One region of the Aeribacillus sp. FSL K6-1305 genome, then DNA from elsewhere that is predicted to be linked to it. Evidence: riboswitches for the same ligand, from Rfam matches in the RefSeq annotation. Region 1 holds a riboswitch; each other region holds the start of a gene.
The links. A riboswitch is a leader RNA that binds a small molecule or an ion and turns the genes downstream of it on or off. The one in region 1 is predicted to bind S-adenosylmethionine.

Region 1 (5,736 bases):
AAATGTGTAAACCTATTAAAACCGGGTCAGCAGCCGCTGTGGTATTTTCATAGTTTCTTTGCATTCAGGAACATTGTTCACTGAGCTGGATGAATTGTGTATCCGAAGAGCAGCCAGTTATATGAAAAAGATGATGTTAAGCTTGCAGCTGTGAATGTTTAAAGCCGCTTTTTCATAAATTTTTTGTAAACTTAATTTACTTCTTCTTTTTCGTAAACTGGCACCCAGCCTTCTTCTGTCACAAAGATGCGGATCGCAACAACTTTTCGGTCATCAGCTAATGTGAAATAGTGGCGTCTGCCCTCTGGAACAGAAATAAGGTCTCCCGGATTAAGATGCACTTCAAAAAATTTTCCGTCCTGTCCTTGAATAACAAAAATTCCATGGCCGCTTACAATAAAGCGCACTTCATCATCTGTATGATGATGTTCACGCTGAAAATTTTTCAGCAGCTCTTCAAGGTTTGGCGTATGATCTGCTAAAGAAATGACATCCCAAGCTTTGTAGCCGCGTCTTGCTGAAATATCTTTAATTTCATTTTCAAAAGATTGTAAAATCGTTTGTTTTTCCTCATCATTTAAAAGATATTTCTCTTTTAAATGCTCTGGTAATTTGGCAATATCCCATTGCTCGTAAATAACACCTTGTTGATTTAAAAATGAAATCACTTCCTCTTGATTGCTGATAACTTCGTTTGTTCCTTGAATTTTAATCGTTGTCATGTAAAATACCTCCTTAAAATGTTTAATTATTTAAAGCTCCTGTACTCGCAAGGAGACCGGCTTTTGCTTGAATAAGAGCAAGCTGATACTGAAATAAAAATTCACAAGCTTCTAAAATTTTCTTTGCTTCAAAGCCATCTTTTCCCCATACAGTAATTCCGTGGTTGCGAATAAGAACTGCCCCTTTATCCTCCTTCACGAAATCGCCCAAAGTGCTTGCTAATGTAGGAATATGGGCATAATTATAAATAATCGGAATCTGTAATTCTGCATCTTCCTCCCAGCGGTCAAACGCTTTTATCAGTTCTTGTCCTTGAAATACAATTTTCCCAGCGTCACCATAAAGTTCAGAGATGACATTATTTGCAACCGTATGTACATGCAGGCTGCAGCCGGCTTTGCTTCTTTTATATATTTCGCAATGCAATAGCGTTTCTGCCGAAGGCTTCAGCTGTGTTGCGCCTACAGGATTTCCTTCTCCATCAACAAGCAAAAAATCTTCCTTCGTTTTTTTTCGTTTATCTTTGCCGCTTGCGGTCACAAGAAACTGAAGCGGGGAATCTTGAACTTTTATGGCTAAATTGCCGCTTGTCCCCATAAACCAATCCCTCGCAGCAAGCTCCTCTTTAATCTCCGCAAGCTCATGAACACGAGTTAAAACGACACTCATTTTGCGCCACCTTTTTCTTCTATGAAATTTGTTTTGTTTATTGTCTTCTCTAAAATGTCAATACAGTCGTAAAATGTTTCGAAAGATTGATAAGGAATAGAAAATTCTTGACATTTTTTTGATAAATAATCACGTGCAATAACTGTATCTGCAATCTTCGCGGCTTCTAAATCTGTGACGGAATCCCCGATGATGATGGAATGAGTGTCAGCATTTGCAATTTGCCGAATAATTGTCGGTTTGCAGCACCCACAATTTTGGTTGGGACATTTTTCATCACACGTATAAGGCCAATGAATGGTGATCGTTTCTCCGCTAAAATCCGCTTTATTGCAAAACAGTGCGGTAATAGAATCAAAAGGCTGCAACAGCGGTTTAATAAAAAAATCGATTCCGCCGCTGACAATGTATAAAGGAATGTTCATGTTTTTCGCATAATGAACAAAGTCGCGAAATCCTTCCCTTATTTCTGCAGTTTCTAAAATATAGTGAATGATGTCACCCTTTAAAGAAGATGGAAGAAGTGCAAACATCTTGCCGACTCCTTCCTGAATACTAATCGACTGGGAAAGGACGCCATCCTTCAATTGCTCCCACTCTTTTGGAGCGAAACGCTTCATGATGCTAACGATGTTATCTTTTTTTGTCACCGTTCCATCAAAATCACAAAATATTACTGGCTTCAATTGGACGGTGCCTCCTTCCATCCCCAGAGCCGAATTGCTTCTTGTAATTCTATGTCTTCAGCTGCTTCATTAAGGGGAACACCCCGGGAAACAGCGTCAACTGCCTGACGGAAAGCTTTTCCTCCACCCTGAGCACCTTGCGGGTGACCGTGAACACCGCCTCCTGCATTAATGACACAATCTTTTCCAAAATCATGAATTAAAATGGGAACAAGACCCGGGTGAATGCCAGCAGATGGAACAGGAAAAACTGGTTTTAAAACTGATTCCTTCACCAATTCTTCTTTCACTTTTAAAACTTTGTCACGCTCCAATGCAACGCTGCCATATGGTGAAGGGAACAACGAAAAATCTGCTCCAGCAATTCTTATCAATTTTCCAAGCAATAAGGAATGAGAGAGCCCATATTTTTCGGATGAAGTAAACGATCCGCTAAACGCCGGATGAGCCATAATTGGGAGGGCGATTTCATCATCTTCCCTTAATGCTTGCAGCACATCGAGTCCATATGTAAAAACATTAAATAGCAAAATATCGGCACCTAATTCTTTTGCTTTTCTTGCCTTATCTTTCAATTCAAATGTTTTTCCCGTCAAATTGACCGCATACAAAGTTCGGTGTCCCTTTTCTTGATACACGTTATCAAGAACTTTTTTGCCTTCCTTTATTCTTGTTTCAAATGATGTGAGCGAATTTTCAAAAAGTATTTCATCATCCTTTACTAAGTCGACGCCCCCGAGAGCCTGCTCCCGCAATTGGGCAAGAAGGTAATCCATATCACGTCCAATTACACCTTTAAAGATGCTCATCACTAACGGTCTGTCGTAAACGCCAAGTTTTTCTCGTAACCCCTGAATTCCAAATCGAGGACCTGGAAAATACCGAAAGATCTCATCGTCAAACTGCAAATCTAGTAATTTTATTTCTCCATCTAGTGATAATTTTCCAAAAGTTGTCGTTAAGATGGCAGGAATGTCTTTAGAAAAGTTTTCTCCCGGAAAGCGAATGTGAAGCTGTGCAATCGTTTTGCCGGAGGATGGATCCTCGCCTGTTTCTTTTATCTCAACCACTTGTCCTTTATGCTTTTTTAACTGCTCTTGCACTAAAAGAGGAAGGTCAGTCCACGAACCTACCGTTAATCCAAGAGCAATGTCTTCTGCTTTTTTTTCTAAATCTTCTCGTTTCGCAATGATTTGGTATACTGCTGTTACGTGACCCATTTTTTCAATCCTCTTCATTCAGATTTTTTTATATAAATAAAACCTCTTCAATAAGAAGAGGTTTTTTGTCAAAACAACTTCTTATCTTTCAACATCTCTGTTGGGAGAATTAGCACCGTGCTCATCATATGAGTCGGTTGCCGGGCTTCATTGGGCTCATCCCTCCACCTGCTCTTGATAAGAGTTTTATTATTAACTTTATAATTCTTATTCGTTTACTTGGATTATACCACTATCCTTCCCCTCTGTCAACACTTTTTTACATCATATTCGATTCAAATTCGCTTACATTTTTCTGATGGCATGCTACAATTATTTAATGGTGCAGTTTACAATTTGAGGTATTTACCGGAACTTGAGGTTGAGCCAAAACAGGAAAGCCTAAAAAAAGAGGACGAAAAAAGAAGGTACAACATCTTTTTAACGTCTTCCGATCGCATCATGCTAGATTACTAGACTTAGAAAAACTGGTTGAATTACGCAATTATAACGTTACTGGTTATCGTGAGACAATTTGTTTCTTGTACCGTTATTGGTTATGTTGCTTTTTGAATGATCCAGAAGAAGCCTTAAAACAAACGCTAACGTTTAATTTACAGTTTAATGAGCCTTTAAGAAGATCCACCAGAAGCGCTGAAAAGGCCTATTATGCACGGAATAACGAAGAAGCAAACCGAATAGCCAGAGAAAAAGGGTATCCTGGCGCTGGATATAATATCAGCAATAAAAAATTAATTGAATGGTTAGATATAACAGAGGACGAACAACGCCATTTAAGCACGATTATAGATGCGAATGAAAAGCGGAGAAGGAAACAAAAACGCCGGGAAATGGGCGTAAAAAGCCGTGAGGAGTATTTAAAAGAACAGCGCAATAAAACGGATAAGAACTTAGAAAAACTTAGACAAGCAATTGAGTTGAATCCTGATTTCTCGAATTACAAATTAGCTAAATTGCTAGGAATAAGTGAATCGTATGTAAGGAAAGGATGTTATATGTTATTTACTGGAACGGATGATTTAATTAAAAACGAGGATCGATCAATTAAAGAACATGATGTTTTATATTTTAGAATTAAACCTTTATCTTCACAAAAAATGGAAGGGTTAGTGGTGTACTTTCAACCCCATTGATGAAATTAAACCGTTTCTCAACTGAACAATTAATAGAAGTTTCATATAAAGTTAGGGAAATCCACGGTATGGTACACAAATGGATACCAGAGACAGTTATTGATGATACATTTATTAAGCAATATGTTGAATCATTTACTGTTGCCTTTGAACAGGAAATCACTGTACTTCCAAGGACATTTTTACGTGAATTTATATTCGTATTAGACGCTGCAAAAGAGGGGAACGATGTCCATTCTCTTTTAAATTATTAGTCCTAGTACTGTAGAAAGAATTAAACTGGATTTAAGTCAGTATTTTGGACACCAATAAGTGAAATTTAATTTTGATCTCATTGACATCGCTTGTCGCTTGACATGGAGCCTCTGCGGGCGTGGTGTTATGCGAAGGGTGAAAGGGGCAATGAATTCTTTCGCATGGCAAATAAGCCTACCACACCCCCACTCCATGTAAAGCGGATGCTTGTAAAATTGTGAAGAGCACTACGCTGCCCTTTGATACTGTCTACTGTTTCTTGTGGCGTCATATAGCCCAGGCAGCTATGAATCCGTTTCCGATTGTACCAGCCTTCTATAAATTCGAATAAGGCTCTTCTGGCAGCTTGAAAGTTCAAATAGTTGATTCTATAGATCTCTTCCTTTTTCAGAATTGCATGGAAAGACTCAATGCAGGCGTTATCGTATGGGCAACCTTTTTTTACTGAAGGAGTGTTTGAACTGCTTCTTTTCCATGTATTCTACAAATTTCTCGCTTGTATACTGGGATCCCAAATCAGAATGCAAGATCAATCCCGGACCTGGACGTTGTGCCTGATAAGCGTTTTCTACTGCCTTTAAAGCCAGTTCAGTCGTCATGTGACGGTCAAAAGCGTAACCAACAATCTTTCTGGAATGTAAATCCATTACGGAAGCCAAGTAGCACCAACCGTCTCTCAAAGTATGAATGTACGTAATATCCGTAACCCATTTCTCGTTGATGGTTGTCATTGAGAAGTCCTGGTTCAGCAGGTTATCGTGTTCTTCCATCTTGCCCTTATTGGAATGGGGGCGATACTTTTTTCTGATAATGGAATAAATGCCTGCAGCCTTCATCAAATGCTGAACCCGTTTCAGGCTGACTTTGAGCCATTCTTTTTCAAGCATATGGTGGATCTTCGGTTCTCCGTATCTCTGCTTGCTTTCCGTATGGATTTTTCGTATTCTGTCTGTCAGCTCCCGGTTTTCCGTTTTGTTTTTGATTCTGTTTTTTGTTTGGATTGATAGTAGGTACTTCTCGGCACGCCAAGGACCGTACACATGGTTTTAA
Region 2 (5,736 bases), 1.6 Mb from region 1:
ATACCATTTTTGAACTGCTGATTTATCAACAATTTTGTCTTCTCCTCCCTGCATGACGAAAAGAGGGACATCTGGAAACTGCGGAAGCTGCTGAAATGCTAGTTCAATAGCATGAAGAAGCTCTCTGTACCAGCGCACAGAAACTTTTCTTACGTAAAGGGAGTCGTTTCTGTTTATGTCTTGAATTTCCTTATTTCTCGTTGCCATCTCAACTGTCAAACCGGAATCAAAGCGTACCCTAGGCGCGAAAATATTTAATCCTTTTGCCAAAAGATCGAGCGCTTTACTCGGTTTTTGCAAAATTCCTAAACATGGCGAAGATAAAATGACCCCGTTTAACGGAATTTTATTTCTCTGCAGCGTACGTATGGCTATTAAACCGTCCATGCTATGCCCCAGCAAAAAAAGCGGCAATTGGAAAGATTGAGCCTCCCTGATCCAACGGTCAACTTCATCAATATATTCATCAAACGATTGGACATGTCCCCGTCTGGAGGATGAATTTCCTTGTCCTGGCAAATCCCCCATGACAACATGGTACCCGTTTGTTTGCCACTTTTTTATCAGCCATTTGTAACGTCCATGATGTTCTAAAGCTCCATGAATGATGACAATCGCAGCTTTAGGACTAGAACTTACCCATTTCCACATAAATTAACTCCTTTCCGAACATGACGGAAAATTTGTTATAATATGAAAAAAAGAAAAGGATGGTTCCCATGGTTATTTATCCATATAAAGACAAAAAACCTATAATTAGCGATTCGGCTTATATAGCTGATTTTGTCACAATCACCGGCGATGTTCAAATAGGAGATGAATCAAGCATTTGGTTTCAGACGGTTATCCGCGGTGACGTCGCCCCAACTATTATTGGAAATCGGGTCAATATTCAAGACCAATGCTGTCTGCACCAGAGCCCAAATAAACCGTTAATTATTGAAGATGATGTAACCGTCGGCCATCAAGTTCTGCTCCACAGTGCGATTGTGCGGAAAGGAGCTCTAATTGGAATGGGTTCGATTATTCTGGATGGAGCAGAAATCGGAAAAGGCGCTTTTGTCGGTGCAGGCAGTCTTGTCCCGCCAGGCAAAAAGATACCTGAGAAAACTTTAGCATTCGGAAGACCCGCCAAAGTGATTAGAGAATTAACAGAAGAAGATCTTCAAGATATGGAGCGCATCCGTCGCGAGTATATCGAAAAAGCTCAATATTATAAAAATATTGCTCGTATGAACAGCATATAAATTGCTTATAAAAACATTTTAAAACTTTCTCTTTCAAATGTCATTCTTTACCGGGCAGCTTCATGCATTTTTAAAATTTTGTAAAATTTTTATTAGATTTGTTGAAGTTTACATAAATATGAGAGAAAATTTTTTATAAGAATTTTTGCTTTTTGAAAAGAGGAACTTTAACATGGGCAGACTGCTGAATCAGCTTTACCAATTTGAGTGCAAGTTGTTCAAACTGATTAATTCGCATTTTGAACGAAAAGGACTGAATGTTTATTTTCGGTATATTACTCATTTAGGAGGGGCTGTTTTTTCAATTGCAACATGTTTAATGCTGATGTTATTTTTTAATGAACCTGTAAAAACTGTTGCCTTGGCAAGTTCAGCTGCTCTTTTTTTCAGTCATATTCCGGTTTTCATTGTGAAAAGAATTTATCCACGCAGACGGCCTTATCTTACATTATTTGAAACAAAAGTGTTAGAAAATCCGTTAACTGACCATTCATTTCCTTCTGGACATACGACAGCTGTATTTTCAGTGGCAACACCATTTTTGCTCTTTTTTCCAGCCTTAACATGGATTTTGCTTCCTCTCGCATTCAGTGTGGCACTATCAAGAATTTTTCTTGGCCTACACTACCCTTCAGATGTGCTGGCGGGAATAGTTCTAGGAGCTTCAGCAGGCACCATCTGTTTTGTCGCATTCGGACCATAAATCGAGTAGGAGGGAGCGATTAACTCCCGTCCTCTCACACCACCGTACGTACGGTTCCGTATACGGCGGTTCAATTAAGATAATTGACGCAAGTCTTTATAACTTCCGTGAATAGCTGTTCTCTTTATGCCAGTGGTCACTCCACCCTCCAAGAGATCTCCCACGGGATTCACCGCTTCCTCCCTCAAGTGAGGTACTACGTTTTCTGTGTTCATCATGACTCACTGAATGCCAAGGGCTATTCTCTCTTAATTGTTCGGTCCTTCTTAGTTGTTCTAGACCAACTAATACTATGACCTCTGCTGACTTCTGACTGTTCAGCTATCTATCACTAGATAGGTTACCAAGGTTACTTGGCGTGCCAGCCAGACCTCCCCGGGTAAGAGTGTAATCTTTCCTTCCATCCATCTGCTTCATTTACTCTGTATCACCTTCGGCAGAAAGGGCTTTGTTTTGTCTTGCAAACTCACCCAGTGATACCTAGCCTCATATGAAGTTCGTGTTCCGAGAGACCCAAAGTTTGCCGCTCGCTTCCTTCAGATTCCGCGTCACCACGGACACCCTTGCGTTAAGCTAACTGCTACTTCTGCCTTCGCAGCTCGGGACTTTCACCCTATAGATTACACCCATGCCGGGCGCACAAGCAAAAAGGTGTCTAATGCATGCATCGCATTGGACACCTTTTTTATTTTACAAATATTGATGAGCCTGTTCGCGCAAAGCTTCCGCTTTATCTGTGCGTTCCCATGGCAAATCTAGATCGTTGCGTCCGAAATGACCGTAAGCAGCTGTCTGTTTGTAAATCGGGCGGCGCAAGTCAAGCATTTTTATAATGCCAGCTGGGCGCAAATCAAAGTTATTGCGAATTAATTCAACTAAAACATCTTCGCTTACTTTGCCAGTACCGAACGTATCAACAGAAATAGAGACAGGTTTCGCTACACCAATTGCATAGGCCAGCTGAACCTCGCATTTGTCTGCAAGTCCGGCTGCGACAATATTTTTCGCTACATAACGAGCCGCATAAGCTGCAGATCGGTCTACCTTCGTCGGATCTTTTCCTGAGAAAGCTCCTCCGCCATGGCGCGCATAGCCTCCGTAAGTATCGACAATGATTTTTCGTCCCGTTAATCCTGCATCTCCTTGTGGTCCGCCAATAACGAAACGTCCGGTAGGGTTGATGAAATATTTTGTTTCTTCATCGATCAGTTCTTTTGGAACAACCGGATCAATTACTTTTTCTTTAATATCCTGCTTAATTTGTTCTAAAGTTGCCTCCGGATGGTGTTGAGTCGATATGACAATTGTGTCAATTCTAACCGGCTGTTCATTTTCATCATATTCTACCGTAACTTGCGTCTTTCCGTCCGGACGCAAATAAGGAATTTCTTCGCTTTTTCTAACTTCTGTAAGCCGGCGTGAAAGCTTATGGGCAATGGAAATCGGGAGAGGCATTAATTCCTTCGTTTCATTGCATGCAAAACCGAACATTAACCCTTGATCTCCAGCGCCAATCGCTTCAATTTCTTCATCAGTCATTTGTCCTTCTCGCGCTTCTAAAGCTTTATCCACCCCTGCAGCAATATCGGGTGATTGCTCATCAATTGATGTTAAAACAGCACAAGTTTCAGCATCAAAACCGTATTTAGCTCTCGTATAGCCGATCTCTTTGACCGTTTCTCGCACAATTTTTGGTATATCCACATACGTGCTTGTCGTAATTTCTCCACTGACTAATACAAGTCCGGTTGTGACAGATGTTTCGCAAGCTACACGTGCGTTCGGATCTTTTTCTAAAATGGCATCTAAAATCGCATCTGAAATTTGGTCGCAAATTTTGTCCGGATGCCCTTCCGTTACGGATTCAGATGTAAACAGACGGCGCTTTTTTGTCATTTACTGCATCCTCCTCAAACTTAAAATGATGTTTATGGAGTGCTACACTCCTTGACATTGACACGGAACTCATTCCCTCGCCACTATTGTAAACATATCAAAATTGCGTACGATAAGAAAAACTTGGCTAAACGAGATTTCTCTTATACATAGAAAAAACCTTCCCTGCCAGAGGAAAGGTTGTTATAAACATCATTGCCTTTCACTCTTATCGTTCAAGGATATAACCTTGCATCAGGTTAGCACCATTGCTCGTCTATGAATATGGAATTCTTTCGCATCATGTTGTATGTCCATAGAATACCGGGATTTTGAAAGCCATATTCTACTGTCTTCTTTCAACGAGCCGGTTGCTGGGCTTCATAGGGCCTGTCCCTCCGCCAACTCGGGATAAGAGTATCCGTTCAAATGTATATCATACAGGAGCAAAAAAGTACTTGTCAACAATAAATAAAGCTTCTCTGTAATTTTCCAAATCATCTGATATCCATTATTTCAGTATCAGCTGATCAATCATGATTCGTATGATGCCCAAAAATGAAGGCAAAATATATAGTAAAAACATTATTTTCAGAAATCGATAAATAGGATGGATTATTTTTGCGAATGTGTTATACTATTTCTATAAAACCATTTCAAATATGCAAAAAAAGGATGGTATGTATATGAATATTGTAGATGTATCAAATGAATTAGCTTCGTTGATCAGCGGACCAAATGCATATCATAATTTACCAGTCGCACGGCTTGTAGAAAAAGTTTTAGCTAGGAAAGAAGGTTTTTTAACAAATACAGGTGCAGTTTCGGTTACAACAGGCAAATATACCGGCCGGTCACCAGAAGATAAATTCATCGTTGAAGAAGATTCTGTCAAGCATTTAATTGATTGGGGACCCGTCAACAAGCCAATTTCATCAGAAGTTTTTGAAAAACTGTACTTAAAAGTCATACAATATTTAAAAAATAGAGATGAAATTTATGTTTTTAACGGATTTGCCGGAGCTGACAAAAAATATCGTCTTCCAATTCAAGTGGTCAATGAATTGGCGTGGCAAAATTTATTTGCTCGCCAACTGTTTATCCGTCCGAAAAGCCAAGACGATTTAAAGGAGCATAAAAATCCGTTTACAATTGTTTCCGCTCCTTCCTTTAAAGCAGATCCAGCTGTGGATGGAACGAACTCAGAAGCATTTATCATTATTTCTTTTGAAAAGAGAATAATCCTGATCGGCGGAACTGAATATGCAGGCGAGATGAAAAAGTCTATCTTTTCCGTCATGAACTTCCTGCTTCCAGAAAGAGATATATTTTCAATGCACTGCTCCGCCAATGTCGGTCAAGAAGGCGATGTCGCGCTCTTTTTCGGTTTATCGGGAACAGGCAAAACAACACTTTCCGCCGATCCAAAACGCCGATTAATTGGTGATGATGAACACGGCTGGTCTTCATCTGGTATTTTTAATATTGAAGGCGGCTGTTATGCAAAATGCATCGGCTTGTCTGAAGAAAAAGAACCTCAAATTTATAACGCTATTCGATTCGGTTCCGTTTTGGAAAACGTTGTGGTTGATGAATCGACACGAATTCCTGATTATGACAACTCCTTATTAACAGAAAACACCCGTGCGGCTTATCCAATTGAAGCGATTGACAATATTGCTAAACCGAGCATTGCGGGTCACCCTAACACTATTATTTTTTTAACAGCTGATGCGTTCGGTGTTCTGCCGCCAATAAGCAAATTAACGAAAGAACAGGCTATGTATCATTTCTTAAGCGGTTATACGAGCAAGCTTGCTGGAACGGAAAGGGGTATTACTTCCCCTAAAACAACGTTCTCCACATGCTTTGGCGCACCATTTCTTCCGCTTCCAGCTACAAGATACTCTG
Region 3 (5,736 bases), 1.7 Mb from region 1:
CGGCACTTCTTTCTTGAGCTTTTGAAAAGCTCGTTGAATTCCTAAGTAACCTGCTTTTACATTGAGCATATCTTGGCTTGTCTCAAGGAGAAGTACATCAACGCCCCCCACTAACAGTCCTTCCGCTTGAACTTGATAAGCTTCTGCCAATTGTTGGAATGTGACGCCGCCTGTAACGGAGAGCGTTTTAGTCGTTGGCCCCATTGATCCTGCCACAAAACGAGGCCAATCCGGTGTTGAATATTTTTCTGCAGCGCGCTTTGCAATCTCAGCTGCTTTTTTATTTATTTCAAAAGCAAGGTGCCCCAAGTTATATTCCTCGAGGACGATGCTTGTACCGCCAAACGTATTTGTCTCGATAATATCAGCGCCTGCTTCAAGGTACGCTTCATGAATACGGACAATCGTTTCAGGGGAAGTGATGTTTAAATATTCGTTGCATCCTTCATATTCTTCACCGCCAAAATCTTTCGCAGATAATTCTGCAGCTTGAATCATTGTTCCCATGGCTCCGTCTAGTATTAAAATTTTTTTCTCCAGCTGTTCCTTTATGTTATACATGGGAAATCTTCCTTTCTCGTTTTGCCTTTTCTTTTTTATGAATGTATTCCGTCAGCTCGACTGTCATCTCATAATGCAAAAACGGAGTGATTAAGTAAATGCCGTTAAACAGGTCAAATGCTGCGTCAATAAGCGATTTTGCAATGGCAAGTCCTTCTCGTTTTCCCTTTTCTTTATCATTGCCTGCTTTTTGCATCTGTTCGCGAATCGAATCGGACAATTTAATGCCTGGCACTTCGTTATGAATAAATTCAGCATTGCGGCTGCTTATTAACGGCATAATCCCGAGATATATCGGAACATTCAGATGTTTTGTTGCTTCATATACTTCTTCGATCAGCTTCTCCGAGTAGAGCGGCTGCGTAATAAAATAATCGGCTCCGCAGCTGATTTTTTTCTCAAGTCTCTGAACTGCGCGATCAAGATGTCTTACGTTCGGATTGAAGGCGGCGGCTACAGTAAAGTTTGTTTTTTGACCAAGTGATTTTCCGGAGTATGACAAACCTTCATTAAATTGCTTAATTAAGCTGATTAAATCAAACGATGATAAATCATAGACAGAGGTTGCACCCGGAAAATCACCGATTTTGGACGGGTCGCCGGTGACCGCTAAAATATCGTGCAGGCCAAGCGTATGCAGCCCCATTAAATGGGATTGAATGCCGATTAAATTTCTGTCACGACATGTTAAATGAACGAGCGGGCGAAGCTGGAAACGGCTTTTCACAATATTTGCGCAAGCAACATTGCTGATTCTTGGTGTAGCAAGGGAATTATCCGCAAGCGTAATTGCATCAATCCCCGCTTTTTTCAACGCTTTTGCTCCTGTTAAAAATTTTTCCAAGCCGAGCGTTTTCGGCGGGTCCAATTCTACAATCACTGAGCGTCTGTTTTTTGCAATATCTGGGAGAGGAGTTTCTTGACTTTCTTTCATAGGTAAAGCATGAATTGGAACATTTCGTTCTTTTACTTCTTTCTCTGTGACAGGAGGGAGGTTTGATACAGCTTCAGCCATTGCCCGAATATGTTTCGGCGCGGTTCCGCAGCATCCGCCGAGAAGCCGGACACCTTGTTTTCGGAATTGAAGAGCCGCTTCATAAAAATAGTGTTCATCTGATTCATAAACTAATCTTCCGTTTTCATACCTTGGCAGGCTGCCGTTTGGAAAAGCGGATAAAAAGGCATGTTCAAACAGCGGCACTTCTTCCAGAGATTGCAGCATATGATAAGGGCCTAAACGGCAATTGAGGCCGACAATATCTGCACCAAGTTCTTCAAGCATTTTCAAACCGTCTGCCAATCTTGTTCCATTTTGAAAGACGCCTTGTTCGTGCAAAGAAACATTTGTGATAATGGGCAAATCCGTTTCTTTTCTAGCTATTTGCAAAACGGTTTTCAGTTCTTCCAAGTCGTAATAGGTTTCTAAAATAATGCCATCTACGTTTTCGGATAAAAGGACATGAAGCTGCTCGCGAAAATTTTCGGCAATGTCAGATAGCGTGAAGGCGCTTTTTTGAAACGAACGGATGCCGCCGATTGTTCCGATGACATACCCTTTGTTTTCCGCTTTTTGTAACGCCCTCTTTGCAAGTTCAACCCCTTTTTGGTTGATGATCTTTATATCATCTTCCAGCCCATATCTGGCAAGCTTTATGCGATTGGCGCCGTATGTATTTGTTTGAATAACAGTTGCGCCTGCGTCTAAATAGGCTGAATGAATCCGTTCTATTTCTTCCGGTTTTGAAACGTTTAGCTCATCAAAGCATCTGTCTATTCCGAATGAGTATAGTAGAGTCCCCATTGCTCCGTCGGCAATTAATATATGATTCTGTAAATCTTGTAAAAGCCCCATAAAAAGTCCTCCAATCAAATGAAATAGGCGCCTGCAAGGAGGCGAACACCTATATAAAAAAGAAAAGCCTTCTAATAAGAAGAAGACTTTTTCTTGAACATTTTCCCCTTCTTCTTATCTTCCGAGCGCAAATTTACGCATCGCTGGATTTAGCACCTTGGTACCCAAAGTTTTTGGGTAATCCGGTTGCTGAAGGTTCATCGGGCCAGTCCCTCCGCTTCTCTTGATAAGAACGCTTTACCGTATGAAATTTTAAAACAACGGATTAATCCTAATTTAACGAATTTTATCAAAATAATCAATATAAAATTTCAATTTTGTGAACAGGGCAAAGCTAGCGAAAATTAATAAATTGTACGTCGATCGGCAAGTCGGCGCTTTTCACAGCTGCAATCACTTTTTGCAAATCGTCCTTGCTTTTGCCGCTTACCCGGACTTGGTCGTCTTGAATTTGGCTTTTTACTTTTAGCCCGGTATTTTTGATCAGCGCATTGATCTTTTTCCCGTTTTCTTTGTCAATTCCGTTGACAAGTTTGGCTCTTTGTCTGACAGTGCCTCCTGAAGCCTTTTCGATTTTCCCGTACTGAATATTCTTGGTTGCGACACCGCGTTTAATCATTTTGCTTACTAATACATCTTTTAGTTGATTCAGCTTATATTCATCGTCAGAGATTAGCACAAGCTCATCTTTTTCTAGGGATATATCGCTTTTAGATCCTTTGAAATCATATCTGTTTACAATTTCTTTTTTCGCCATTTGAATGGAATTGTTCACTTCGGCAATATCCACTTTTGAGACGATGTCAAATGAATTCTCCTTAGCCAACTTTTTACCTCCAATAACGTTATTTACATTCATTATAGTGAATGTCGTTCAGTTGAACAACTCTTTTAGGGGTTCCTCGCAAATTAAATGAAAAAACCGTTACTTAAAGCAACGGCAAGGAAATTAATATCTGCTTAAATGCAATTAAGCTAAAGATGTCGCTTTAGAACATTTAGGGGAAAGAAAGTCTTGTAAGTTTTTTACTGCTTCGAGCGAATCTTCTCCTTCAGCGCTGATGACTACATGACCTTCTAAAAAGGCGGAAAAACCGAGCATGCTTAAAACGCTTTTCGCATTTAATTGGAGCTTTTTTGTTTGGAATAAAATGTAGCTGTTAAATTTAATCGCTTCATGGACAAGGGAAATGACATATTCCGGCTCCATCTCTTTTGTAAGATACACGGAAATTTCATGTTTCTTCATTGTGCCACCTCTTGTATACTTATTTTACAATATCTTACATTAATAAAGGATAGATTCCCACATGTTTGTCATTTCCTCTTACATATAAAAAAATGACCTCCGCTTTCGAATATGGAAACGTTTTGGATTTCTCTGTTTTTTAATGAAATGAATGGCCTAATCAAATTGAAAGTTATTGCCCCGCCCATGTTTTATTAGACAAAAATGAAAACAAAAGCTAGAGAAAAGATGCATACTGCAAGATAAGAAAGCGTCTTTTTCTTTCAGAACGTCCGGATAGAAGAGGTGGAAGACTCGCCTTTAGAGATATTTCAAAAAAAGAAAAAGCCCGACAGGCGGGCATTATAAATGATCCGTTTTCTTTGAGTATTGCCGTTTTCCAAGCTCTCGATTTTTTTCCTTCAATAGATTTTTTTCGTGTCGTTTTGCATTGTTGTCTACAGCTTTTTTATCATTATCGCTTGTTTTGGACATTCAGGAAGCTCCTTTCAATACTGTTATATACTTATGATTTCCATGAAGCTTCTTGAATATGTTTATTTAGAAAAAATACAGCAAGGGTGCCGGGGCCAGAGTGTGCACCAATGACAGCACCGATCGTATGGATGATAATTTCTTTTGGATGAAACGTTTCTTCAATTAATTGTTTTAATTCGAGAGCTGCTTCTTCATCATCACCATGGCTGATGGCGATTGTCTGTTCACTCAATCCGTCTCCACGCTCTTCCATCAGCTCAAGAATTCTCCGGTAAAGCTTCTTTTTCCCGCGGATTTTTTCCAGCGGGATCAGCTTTCCTTCTTCGACATGCAAAAGCGGCTTGATATTAAGCAGTCCGCCAACAAACGCAGATGTTTTGCTGATTCTCCCGCCGCGAGCCAAATATTCCAGGCGATCAACTGTAAAAATGTGCTCCATATGACTGCAATACTCTTTTACTGCATTTGCCATTTGTTCTAAATCAAGTCCTTGTTTTGCTAATTGAACGGTGTAGCGGACAGCAAGTCCATACCCAAGTGAAGCACATTTCGAATCGATAATTTGCAGTTTCCAATTCGGATATTTTTCAAGCAATTGCTGCTGAACCATAACGGCAGTTTGATATGTACCGGACAATTCGGAAGAAAAGGCAATATACAGCGCCGGCTGATTGTCTTTCGCCAGCTTTTCAAATTGATTGGTGATTGTTTCCGGTGATGCTTGTGATGTTTTAGCAACGTTTCCAGCTCTCATATAGTCGTAAACTTCTTTCGGTTTGATTGTCAATTGATCCTCATAGTCCTTCTCGCCAAGGTGGACACGAAGAGGGATGAAAGAAACGCCTTGATCGTTTAAAAAAGAGACAGGCAGATCACAAGCACTATCAGCGATAATGTGAATATTCATTAATCACACCTACTTTTTTTCATTTACATATAGTCTATCTTGATCACAAATAGAAAACAATACAATTTGTGCAAACTGAAAATTTAAAAAAGAAGGACAAAAAAAGAAAAAATGGACGAAACAAGAGGAGCTCGTTTCGTCCATTTCATATTTATTCCTTGTTCAAAATGTGCCGTACAATCGGCATTCTGGATGGTGTTATGCCTGCTCGATTTTTTCTCGATGCAGATGCTGTACAAAGATTGGTCTGTTCAAATTCGATCTGTTCATTATAAAAACAGCCCTTAAAAGGATTCGAAAATGAACGGAAGGGCATTATCCTTCGAAGCTTGCTTCGTTATTGACTCTTGCTTCTGATTCGGCAAACGTCATACGGTATGGAAACTTTTCATCATGTTTTTTGACAGCACCTTTTCCTTGCTCAATGAATCGTTTCGATTTATTCCGTTTGCCCAAGTTGGAATCCCCCTTTTGATCATTGACGAAATGAGTTCGTCAATTATAGGGTATCCCTTTTTAAACATCTAAATCCTTGTCAATTGTTGTGAGGTGTAAAAAGATAATCGAACTTTTGGACTTTTGCAAAGATTAAAGGGACAGCAATTCCTTTAAAAATTTTGCAACTCCGTCTTCTTCATTTGTCAGCGTAATTTCATCAGCAATCTCTTTGAGCGGCTCAATTCCGTTTCC

Region 2: linked by a shared signal. The riboswitch ahead of metK (methionine adenosyltransferase) and the one ahead of NST97_RS10075 (2,3-diketo-5-methylthiopentyl-1-phosphate enolase) in region 1 are both predicted to bind S-adenosylmethionine.
Region 3: linked by a shared signal. The riboswitch ahead of NST97_RS18265 (bifunctional homocysteine S-methyltransferase/methylenetetrahydrofolate reductase) and the one ahead of NST97_RS10075 (2,3-diketo-5-methylthiopentyl-1-phosphate enolase) in region 1 are both predicted to bind S-adenosylmethionine.

What each region holds. Positions count from the first base shown of each region.
Region 1 covers NZ_JBBOQV010000002.1:36,446-42,181, forward strand. Annotated here, with positions in the region: gene NST97_RS10060 (1,2-dihydroxy-3-keto-5-methylthiopentene dioxygenase) at 192-722, opposite strand; gene NST97_RS10065 (methylthioribulose 1-phosphate dehydratase) at 745-1,392, opposite strand; gene NST97_RS10070 (2-hydroxy-3-keto-5-methylthiopentenyl-1-phosphate phosphatase) at 1,389-2,078, opposite strand; gene NST97_RS10075 (2,3-diketo-5-methylthiopentyl-1-phosphate enolase) at 2,075-3,298, opposite strand; SAM riboswitch class I at 3,377-3,482, opposite strand; gene NST97_RS10080 (hypothetical protein) at 3,847-4,431, shown strand; gene NST97_RS10085 (BREX system ATP-binding domain-containing protein) at 4,431-4,685, shown strand; partial or broken gene NST97_RS10090 (IS3 family transposase) at 4,934-5,736, opposite strand, start outside.
Region 2 covers NZ_JBBOQV010000002.1:1,610,557-1,616,292, reverse strand. Annotated here, with positions in the region: gene NST97_RS17725 (alpha/beta hydrolase) at 1-651, opposite strand, end outside; gene NST97_RS17720 (gamma carbonic anhydrase) at 720-1,247, shown strand; gene NST97_RS17715 (phosphatase PAP2 family protein) at 1,420-1,950, shown strand; gene metK (methionine adenosyltransferase) at 2,641-3,846, opposite strand; SAM riboswitch class I at 4,052-4,243, opposite strand; gene pckA (phosphoenolpyruvate carboxykinase (ATP)) at 4,512-5,736, shown strand, end outside.
Region 3 covers NZ_JBBOQV010000002.1:1,733,741-1,739,476, forward strand. Annotated here, with positions in the region: gene metH (methionine synthase) at 1-561, opposite strand, end outside; gene NST97_RS18265 (bifunctional homocysteine S-methyltransferase/methylenetetrahydrofolate reductase) at 554-2,413, opposite strand; SAM riboswitch class I at 2,525-2,646, opposite strand; gene NST97_RS18270 (YajQ family cyclic di-GMP-binding protein) at 2,748-3,239, opposite strand; gene NST97_RS18275 (HPr family phosphocarrier protein) at 3,384-3,662, opposite strand; gene NST97_RS18280 (DUF3941 domain-containing protein) at 4,005-4,136, opposite strand; gene NST97_RS18285 (DegV family protein) at 4,168-5,046, opposite strand; gene NST97_RS18290 (hypothetical protein) at 5,362-5,502, opposite strand; gene NST97_RS18295 (Cof-type HAD-IIB family hydrolase) at 5,635-5,736, opposite strand, start outside.